Regions from separate parts of the Paenibacillus sp. IHBB 10380 genome, predicted to be linked through region 2. Evidence: riboswitches for the same ligand, from Rfam matches in the RefSeq annotation. Region 2 holds a riboswitch; the other holds the start of a gene.
The links. A riboswitch is a leader RNA that binds a small molecule or an ion and turns the genes downstream of it on or off. The one in region 2 is predicted to bind FMN.

Region 1 (5,230 bases), 870 kb from region 2:
TGCTTAAACCAGCAGATTACGAAACTCGATAAGTTAGCTGATGGAAATTTTCTATTGACTGCCGCAACGGGGGAGAAGCACTTGACTCGAACGGTTATTCTGACCGTTGGATATGGTATCTTGACCATGCAAAAGTTAGATATCGAGGGTGCGGATCGTTATGAAGTAACCAATCTACACTACACCGTACAAGAGCTAGAAGGTTTCCGTGGGAAGCATGTCCTTATCTCAGGAGGCGGTAATTCAGCAGTTGACTGGGCGAATGAATTGGAACCGATTGCTGCAAGTGTCACCGTTGTACATCGTCGGGATCGATTCGGGGGGCATGAATTTAACGTGCTTAAGATGAAGCAGTCCTCTGTAGACGTACGGACACCCTACGCATTGACTCAGTTACATGGAAATGGAACATCAATTGATCAGGTGTCAGTCACGCACATGGAGACTGAGGAAGTTATCCGATTTGATGTTGATCATGTCATCATCAATCATGGTATGAGGTGTGATTATGGTCCGATACTCGATTGGGGACTAAATATTCAAGATGATTTACTTGTGGTAAACGACAAGATGGAGACAAACATACCTGGGATATTTGCTGCAGGTGATTTTGTAAGTCATCCTAGCAAAGTACGGCTGATTGCAGGGACTTTCGTCGATGGAGCACTAGCTTTGAACAGTGCTAAATTATATATGGATCCCGAAGCCTCTAAGGTGGCGTATGTATCTTCTCATAATGAGCGCTTTGTTGAGAAGAATAAGAAGATTGAAGCAACTCTGTAGTCGATTCATCTCATGGTTTGAGGTTTAATTTATCTAATCGAAATCATGACTTTAATCATGATTTCGATTAGAATAAACATAGTAACAATAAACTATTACATATGAATAAGAGGAAAACTAAGATGAGTATTTATGATTTTAATTTTCAAGCTGTGGGAATGAATGGTCAAGTTAGTTCATTAGAAGCCTTTAAAGGAAAGGTTGTATTGATTGTAAATACGGCCAGTAAATGTGGATTTACTTATCAGTATGAAGATTTACAAAAATTATATGATCGCTATAAAGACAAAGGATTTGTGGTATTAGGGTTTCCTTCCAACCATTTTGATGATCAAGAACCTGGTAACAATGAAGAAATTAAAACTTTTTGTAAGTTGAATTACGGGGTAACGTTTCCTATGTTTGAAAAGTTGAATGTGAGAGATGAGCATGCTCATCCATTGTTTAACTATTTGACAGCGGTTAAGCCGTTTAAAGGATTTAATCCTTTTCATCCTGTATCTAAGCTATTAACTTCAGTCATCAATGAGAAAGTGCCAGAGTATATGCATGGCGATTCTATTAAATGGAATTTCACTAAATTCTTATTAGATAGAAATGGTAACGTGATTCATCGTTTTGAAGCCATGACAGATACCATTGATATGGAGCAGGATATTGAGAGCTTATTATAAGAATGAATGAGACTTAGTACAAGTATTAAGTCTTTTTATTGTTATAACTGGAAGATATGAAGTTAAGGTTTTGATAAAACAAAGATTTCTTCATTGGATTTAATCTTCGACAAGTTTTGTAGTTTTATTGTATAATGAATGCAAATCAATGAATTTGCTTAAAATACGTCATTTTATAAAGTGAATGTGACTATTGTAACAGAGTAAGATAAGATAACGTAGTATTATTAGCTTAGAATTGAAACATCACATTTTAAACATTATGAATATGGATCTTCGGGGTAGGTGAAATTCCTAACCGGCGGTGAAAGTCCTTCTATCTTTGAATGAACTTAAGCCCGCGACTCGCCATTTTGAATAAGAAATGGTGACTGACTTGGTGAGATTCCAAGGCCGACGGTAAAGTCCGGATGGGAGAAGATCAAGAGATTGGCATGTTGTGGAATTTAAATTCCCTACAAGCTTATTTGATCAGCCCCCGCTTCTATCGATTAGTGTCGATGAAACGGGGGCTTTCCGCATAAGAACCCCATATTCAGGCTAAGGGGATAGGGATATGGATAACGAAAGTGTAAATGTACAAAAGAAGCTATCATTACCAAAAGAAAAGGGGAGCAGTAGTGGCTTCTGGTTAGTTGTATTGGGGGCTGCGCTCTGGGGTGTTGATCCTTTATTTAGGATTATATTGTTGAAGTCACTTACTTCAACGCAAATTGTATTACTTGAGCATATTATTATTGTGCTATTTGTTGCTCCAATATTGTGGAGACAGCGCAGTGAACTCCGGGGACTTGGAATGAAGCATGTTGCTGCATTACTCTTTTTATCATGGGGTGGTTCAGCGTTTGCAACGATATTGTTCACGAAGGGATTGGTTGATGGTAATATCAATGCTGTATTGTTACTTCAGAAATTACAGCCATTGTTTGCCATTATCTTGGCTAGAATGTTATTGAAAGAGAGATTGCCACGACACTTTTCCGTTTTGTTCATTTTAGCTCTTGTGGGAACGTATTTACTGACGTTTGGTTTTAAAGTGCCATTTGGTCATTGGAATGAATTTGTTCAAGTGGGTAGTTTATTCTCACTTGGTGCAGCAGCTCTATGGGGTGGTTCAACGGTTATGGGACGTTTAATGGTTGGACAAATGAAATACGAGACGGTGACTTCATTACGCTTCATATTGGCTTTACCTCTGTTATTTGCTATTACATGGAGTGAAGGAGCAGCTTGGAATTTACCTACGGGAACCTTAGCTATTGCGGGAGTATCGCTCAATTTATTGGGTCAAGCCTTGTTGCCCGGATTACTTAGTTTACTCGTATATTATAAGGGACTAACAACGACCAAGGCTTCGGTAGCTACATTTGCGGAATTAAGCTTCCCTATGGTCGGTGTCCTGATTAACTGGATTGTATTTCAAGAGATTATTACGAGTGCTCAAATTTTAGGATTCGTTCTTATATGGGGCGCATTATTCGTTATCTCTAGACAGAGCCAATCGGTAAAAGCGGGATTGTAGACGCTCTGTTAAAGAGAATAGACTTAGAAAGTTAAGTTACGTTAGGTTCTAATTGAATAAGTGAACGGCAATTGAACAATAGTTCAATTGCCGTTTTTTTGTCTTGTACATGTCGTGTTTAATCAAAATCTATTGAGACGACGTCTAAGTGTAGGCGCCGTATTTTTTTGAAAATAGTTATAGAGGTGGGTCTGGTTCGTGTATCGAAGTACTGGAAGGGTGTATTATTATGTTCATGGCAAAATCATATATGCTATGATAATGTAGTGTTTACATCATGAATAATATAAGTTACTAAGGCGACTAAGGAGCAATGAATATGAATCAAGATATACAACAATTTAAAGCTGATTTCTTCAAAGCCTTAGCGCATCCCATGAGAATTCGAATCCTTGAAGTCCTATGTGAAGGGGATAAGAATGTTAATGAGCTACAAATTATTTTAGGGTCTGAAGGTTCTGCTGTATCTCAGCAATTGGCTGTATTAAGAAATAGAAATGTCGTATACGGATTGAAGGATGGCACCTCTGTTATTTATTCTTTACGAGATCCACTAATTAAAGATTTGTTGACGGTTGCTAAGCAAATTTTTGATAATCACCTTGTTGATGCTATCTCACTACTAGAAGGTATACGGAAAGAGACATAAATCTTCGGACGGGGAGATCCTTAAGTAACGCTAGGGGTCGCCTTTTTTGGTGATTTTTGTGTTTGACATGATCAACTGATAGGCGTATTGTTTTCTATATATTCAAATAATCAAATATTCAAATATTAGAAAAAGAAGGTACATGGGATGAAGTGGACAGGAAGGTTCGAGGGTTATAATAAATCAATGTTACGGAAAGACCTTATCTCTGGACTGATCGTGGGGATTATCGCCATTCCACTAGGGATGGCATTTGCTATTGCTGCTGGAGTGAATTCGGAATATGGGATTTATACAACGATCATTGCTGGAATTATCATTTCTCTGTTGGGTGGATCCAAATTTCAAATTGGGGGACCAACGGGTGCATTTATTCCTATTATTTTCGCTATAGTTATCCAATATGGATATGAAAATTTATTGGTTGCTGGTTTCATGGCAGGGATGATTCTAGTACTCATGGGTGTATTTAAACTAGGGGTGCTCATTAAGTTTATACCTAAGCCGGTTACGGTCGGGTTTACTGCAGGTATTGCTGTAATTATCTTCAGTGGTCAGATAGCCAAATTGTTAGGACTACAGGGATTAAAGAGCCATGAGAATTTCCTGCCTAATATGAAGGAAATCGTTATGCATATCACGACTATTAACTCATACAGTGTCATTACTGCAGCCCTTTGCTTCGCAGTTATCTTACTAACTTCTAAATTTCTACCAAAGATTCCAGGTTCGTTGGTTGGTCTTGTGATATCGAGTGTAGTTGCAGCTATATTTTTTGAAGGACATGTAGCTACCATTGAATCTTCCTTCGGTGCTATTCCGAGTTCACTTCCTCAATTTCATATACCAAATATAACATGGGGTACTGTACAGAACCTCATAGGTCCAGCCTTTCTTATTGCTATGCTGGGTAGTATTGAATCTTTGTTATCAGCTGTCGTTGCGGATAGCATGTCGGGAAGTCGTCATAATAGTAACCGTGAACTTATTGGGCAAGGGATCGCTAATATGGTGACGCCATTGTTTGGGGGGATTCCAGCGACGGGGCTATTGCCCGAACGGCAACGAATATTAAAAGTGGGGCAGTATCTCCATTATCCGGCATTATACACGGAGTAGTTGTTTTCTTAGTTCTTATATTATTTGCTCCTTACGCATCTCATATTCCATTAGCCAGTATGGCACCTATCTTAATGTTGGTGGCGTGGAATATGAGTGAACGCAAAGAGTTTATGCATGTATTAAGAACAAGAACAAGTGACTCACTTATTTTACTGATTACCTTTTTATTGACGGTATTTACAGACTTAACAACAGCAGTAGAAATAGGCCTAGTGTTAGCTATCATTATATTCGTGAAGCGAATGAGTGAAATTCTGACAGTTACGAAGGTACTACCTGATCTCGATGCAGTCGACGAGCATTTGAAGGGACATATGGTAACCGAAAATCACGATTGTCCACAAATCAATATCTATACGATTAAAGGTCCATTATTTTTCGGCGCAGCAAGTTTATTTGCTAAATCTATCATGGACACGATTCATAGGAACCCTAAAATTGTGTTACTGAGAATGGGTAAAGTACCTTTCATGGATACGA
Region 2 (5,230 bases):
GACTGAAATGAATTAATTCTGTGTTCGCACTGTCTTTTTTTGCTTTAAGGTACCTGTTCATAGTAAACTATAGGATGTCTGTTAATGATCTCCTTTTTTGAATTAAAAAACAGACAACTTATAAGTAAATGATTTGATGTATTGAGTTTAAATTGAATTACAAAATATTTTAAGGGGATGGAATCATAATGAAAAAAGGAACAATTGAATTAGAAAACGGTGGAGTCATCGAAATCGAGTTTTTACCAGAAGAAGCGCCTAACACAGTGGCTAACTTTGAGAAATTAGCTAATAGTGGATTTTACAACGGCCTAAGTTTTCACCGTGTTATCCCTAACTTTGTCGCTCAGGGCGGTTGCCCAACAGGAACGGGTACTGGTGGACCAGGGTATACGATCAAATGTGAGGCGACTAGCAACACAACTAAACATGCCAGAGGCGTATTGTCCATGGCTCATGCAGGTAGAGATACTGGTGGTAGTCAATTCTTTATTGTTTATGCTCCTCAACCACATTTAGATGGAGTTCATACTGTATTTGGTAAAGTGATCAGTGGAATTGAACACGTAGATACTATCAAAGCTAATGATAAGATGAAAGAAGTTAAGGTCTGGGACGAAGCTTAAAATCTTAAAATAGCATAGAAAGTAGCCCTCTTATTCAGCATGAAAGTGGATAAAAAGGGCTATTTTTCTATTTTATTTTAAATATCGTTAAACGATTTGTTACTTAGAGAAGGAGTAGGCACTAATTTAGTGACGATAACGTCAGCTACGAGTTCCAATGCTTCAGCATAGGAACAACGTGAACCCACGCTCGGAATAAGAAGGAATCGTACGACTGCTTGTGTGTGGGATGATCCGTCATTTTGTACAATATAGTGATATCAAGCGTTCCTTGTGGCAATCTCTAGTGGTAACATAGTTTAACATATAGTTCATTCTATTAAATAAGTTACTTTATAAAATATAGAAGAAACCCTTGTGTTTTTATTTCTTAGGTGGTAATATTCGTAACATAAATAGTTGTTCTTCATGAACAATGTCATATTGATTTATCCTTCGGGGCAGGGTGAAATTCCCTACCGACGGTGATGGAGTATTGTTAGACTTTCTTACAATACAACTTAGTCCGTGACCCGTACGCGTGTAACTTAGGCGTACGGTTGACCTGGTGTAATTCTGGGACCGACAGTATAGTCTGGATGGGAGAAGGATAAATAGCTAACGCAACTCATTTTAAGTGAGTGCGGTTCATAAAAGTAAAGCAACAGAAGGTTGTGGCGATTTTCACAATGTAACGCAGATGAAGTGTTATTTCATTTTGTGTTGCTTGTATTGCTGAATTATCTCTCGCTTTGTTTTTGTGTAATCTATTTATCTTCCATAATAACCCCGTCTCGGATGATTCGTTCATCTGATACGGGGTTTTCTGTTTATACGAAAAAGCTTGTCAATCACATAAAACGGAGGTGAATGAAGATAAATGATGGAGATTATGAATGATGAGTTTTACATGTCCTTGGCATTGGATATGGCTGAGCGAGCGCAAGGGCAGACAGGGATCAATCCTGTCGTTGGATGTGTTGTCGTGAAGGACGGTGTCATGGTTGGACTGGGTACTCATCTTGAGCGGGGAACGTGTCATGCGGAAGTTCATGCACTCAATATGGCTGGTGAGAAGGCGAAAGATAGTATCGTATACGTTACTTTAGAGCCATGTAGTCATTATGGGACAACACCGCCTTGTAGTGAACGTTTAATTAAAGAAGGTGTACGACGGGTTGTAGTGGCTTGTCAAGATCCTAATGTCCAAGTAGCGGGTAAAGGTATTGCGATGTTGCGTGAGCATGGAATTGAGGTTGAAGTTGGCGTACTTCAAGAACGTGCACTGAAGTTAAACGAGAAGTTTATCAAGTATATTACGACAGGAATTCCGTTTGTCACACTGAAGACAGCCAGTACTTTAGATGGCAAAATTGCTTCGAAAACTGGCGATAGTAAATGGATCTCAAATGATGCAGCGCGGGAGCAGGTCCATACGTTGAGGCATCGACATCAAGGAATTATGGTCGGTGTGGAGACGGTGATTGCGGATAATCCGCATTTAACTACACGTTTACCTGTTGATGGCTTGAATCCGATCCGAATTGTTGTAGACTCTCGATTACGTATTCCGTTGGATTCTCACCTTGTTATGGATGGTCAGGCACAGACTATTGTGCTGACTACTGATGCCTCCATGAATCATACTAATGCAGAACGACTTCAAGAGGCGGGTGTCACAGTAATTCCGTGTGGTGAGGATCCACGTGTCAACCTCGAAGTTGCTTTAGCGAATCTGGGTAGATTGAACATGGGTTCTGTCCTTCTTGAAGGAGGAGGAACATTGAACGGTGCCATGCTAGAAGCGAAACTGATTGATCGAATTGTGCTTTATTTGGCCCCCAAAATTGTAGGTGGTTACGATGCTCCGGGTAGCTTCTCTTTTGCAGGAAGTGAATTGATGAAGGATGCAGTAACCTTATCATCGTTGGAAGTAGAACGATTGGGAGATAATGTGTGTATCAGTGGGATACCTGTGTGGGCCTAAAGTTTCTAACAGAGGAGGTGTTACTCCATGTTTACCGGATTAGTTGAAGAAATGGGTACGATGCGAGCGATAACTCGTCAAGGAGAAGCTATGGTACTGCATATTTCAGCATCGATTGTCATGGATGATTTGAAGATTGGCGATAGTGTGTCCGTGAATGGCGTATGTCTTACGGCAACCTCGATAGACGCGCATTCTTTCGCTGCCGACGTTATGCCCCAGACTTTTCGTAATAGCAATTTGAAGGATCTTCAGTCAGGTAGCAAGGTGAACTTGGAGCGGGCTATGATTGCCAATGGACGCTTTGGTGGACATATGGTTCAGGGACATGTGGATGGCATAGGTACAATACATCATGTCACACGCGATCAGAATGCCGTTGTATATGAGATTACACCTACGAATATAGAGTTATTCAGATTCATTATTCCGAAGGGGTCTATTACACTTGATGGAATCAGCTTGACCGTGGTGAAAGTGAATAGCCATACATTTCAGGTGTCTATCATTCCGCATACGTTGATACAGACTGTTCTTAATCAGAAACGGCCGGGAGATACGGTAAATATTGAATGCGATGTGTTGGGGAAATATGTAGATCATTTGCTGAATTACGGCTCTAGAGGACAGCAAGATGAAGGTAAGCCATCTGGAATTAGTCAAGAGTATTTAGCTCAGCATGGATTCGCATAAAGCAGTAAATTCGTTCGTTTCAGAACTTTACAGGAGGAATCAATGATGAGTAATGAAATTGTTTTTGATCCTATCGAAGATGCTATATACGATCTCATGCATGGTAAAGTAGTCATCGTTGTAGATGATGAGGACCGTGAGAACGAGGGAGATTTTATTGCATTAGCGGAGAAGGCAACACCAGAAGTTATTAATTTCATGATTAGCCAAGGTCGTGGATTAGTCTGTCTCCCCATTACCCAGGAGCGTGCTGATGAGCTAGATCTTAAACCGATGGTGTCAGAGAACACAGATAATCATGGGACAGCTTTTACAGTCTCGATAGATCATAAAGATACAACAACAGGTATTTCCGCAAATGAACGCTCACTCACAGCCAAAGCCATCATGGACCCCAATGCGAAGATCAACGATTTCCGAAGACCGGGACATATGTTCCCACTGATTGCTAAGAAAGGTGGGGTCCTTCGGAGATCAGGGCATACAGAAGCAGCTGTCGACTTAGCGATGATGTGTGGTGCATATCCCGCAGGTGTGATCTGTGAGATCATCAAGGAAGATGGTACAATGGCTAGATTGTCTGATTTAGTGGAAATTTCACGGAAGCATGACCTGAAGCTCATTACTATTAAAGATTTGATTCACTATCGTAATGAGAAAGAGAAGCTTGTGACACGTGAAGTTGCCGTGAAAATGCCAACGGATTTCGGAGAATTTCAAGCGATCGCATATACGAATGAAGTAGATGATAAGGAACATCTGGCTCTTGTCAAAGGAGAGATAGACGCCACTAAGCCTGTGCTAGTCCGTGTGCATTCCGAATGTCTGACCGGTGATGTGTTTCATTCTCATCGCTGTGATTGCGGGCCGCAATTTGCTGCTGCTCTAAAGCAGATTGAGAAGGAAGGTAGTGGGGTCTTGCTCTATATGCGGCAAGAAGGTCGTGGAATTGGTCTTATTAATAAATTGAGGGCTTATAAGCTTCAAGAAGAAGGCTTAGACACCGTGGATGCTAATTTACAGCTCGGCTTTGCCGCAGACTTACGTGACTATGGCATTGGTGCTCAAATACTCAAGGATTTGGGTGTACGTCAGATTAGATTGTTAACGAACAATCCTCGTAAAATCAAGGGACTAGAAGGTTATGGCTTAGAAGTTGTAGAGCGTGTCCCTATTCAAATGCAAGAGAATGAGGATAATACCCTTTACTTGCATACAAAGCAAGCCAAGCTGGGTCATCTCATGACATTCGATGATATAGAACAGAACGAAGATCCTAATTCTTAAAAATTACATTATACAATAAGAGAGGTAGTTGATTAGTATGGCACATTATTTTGAAGGTAACTTAGTATCGGAAGGTTTGAAATATGGTATTGTTGTAGGGCGTTTCAATGAATTTATTACAAGTAAACTCCTCAACGGAGCATTGGATGCTCTGAAACGTCACGGTGTTCAAGAAGATGAAGTTGACGTGGCGTGGGTACCTGGAGCATTCGAAATACCACTTATCGCCCAAAAAATGGTTGAAACCGGTAAGTATGATGCAGTCATTACGTTAGGTACAGTCATTCGCGGTTCAACTTCTCATTATGATTATGTATGTAATGAAGTAGCCAAAGGAGTTGCCGCTATTAACCTGAAGAGTGGTGTCCCTACGATCTTTGGAGTTGTGACAACGGAGAATATAGAACAGGCCATTGAACGAGCAGGAACGAAAGCCGGCAACAAAGGATATGATTCGGCAATATCTGCTATTGAAATGGCAAACTTGACGAAACAGTTTAAATAGTGCTTATTTAATGTAGTACCCTTTTCATAGGGTGCTACATTTTTTTGAGTTTCGGGGTCCCCTCATCATACCTGAAATTAGCGAACAACAGCAAAGACACCACTTTGTGGGGATATTTTATACTGTGGGCGGAGGATTATCTTGACTGTACTT

Region 1: linked by a shared signal. The riboswitch ahead of UB51_RS01190 (DMT family transporter) and the one ahead of ribD (bifunctional diaminohydroxyphosphoribosylaminopyrimidine deaminase/5-amino-6-(5-phosphoribosylamino)uracil reductase RibD) in region 2 are both predicted to bind FMN.

Annotation. Positions count from the first base shown of each region.
Region 1 is NZ_CP010976.1:282,845-288,074, forward strand. Features, by position in the region: gene UB51_RS01180 (NAD(P)/FAD-dependent oxidoreductase) at 1-783, shown strand, start outside; gene UB51_RS01185 (glutathione peroxidase) at 906-1,457, shown strand; FMN riboswitch at 1,726-1,883, shown strand; gene UB51_RS01190 (DMT family transporter) at 2,014-2,979, shown strand; gene UB51_RS01195 (ArsR/SmtB family transcription factor) at 3,299-3,628, shown strand; partial or broken gene UB51_RS01200 (SulP family inorganic anion transporter) at 3,776-5,230, shown strand, end outside.
Region 2 is NZ_CP010976.1:1,155,750-1,160,979, forward strand. Features, by position in the region: gene UB51_RS05185 (peptidylprolyl isomerase) at 189-626, shown strand; FMN riboswitch at 1,054-1,220, shown strand; gene ribD (bifunctional diaminohydroxyphosphoribosylaminopyrimidine deaminase/5-amino-6-(5-phosphoribosylamino)uracil reductase RibD) at 1,489-2,592, shown strand; gene UB51_RS05195 (riboflavin synthase) at 2,620-3,285, shown strand; gene UB51_RS05200 (bifunctional 3,4-dihydroxy-2-butanone-4-phosphate synthase/GTP cyclohydrolase II) at 3,331-4,572, shown strand; gene ribH (6,7-dimethyl-8-ribityllumazine synthase) at 4,610-5,077, shown strand; gene UB51_RS05210 (segregation and condensation protein A) at 5,216-5,230, shown strand, end outside.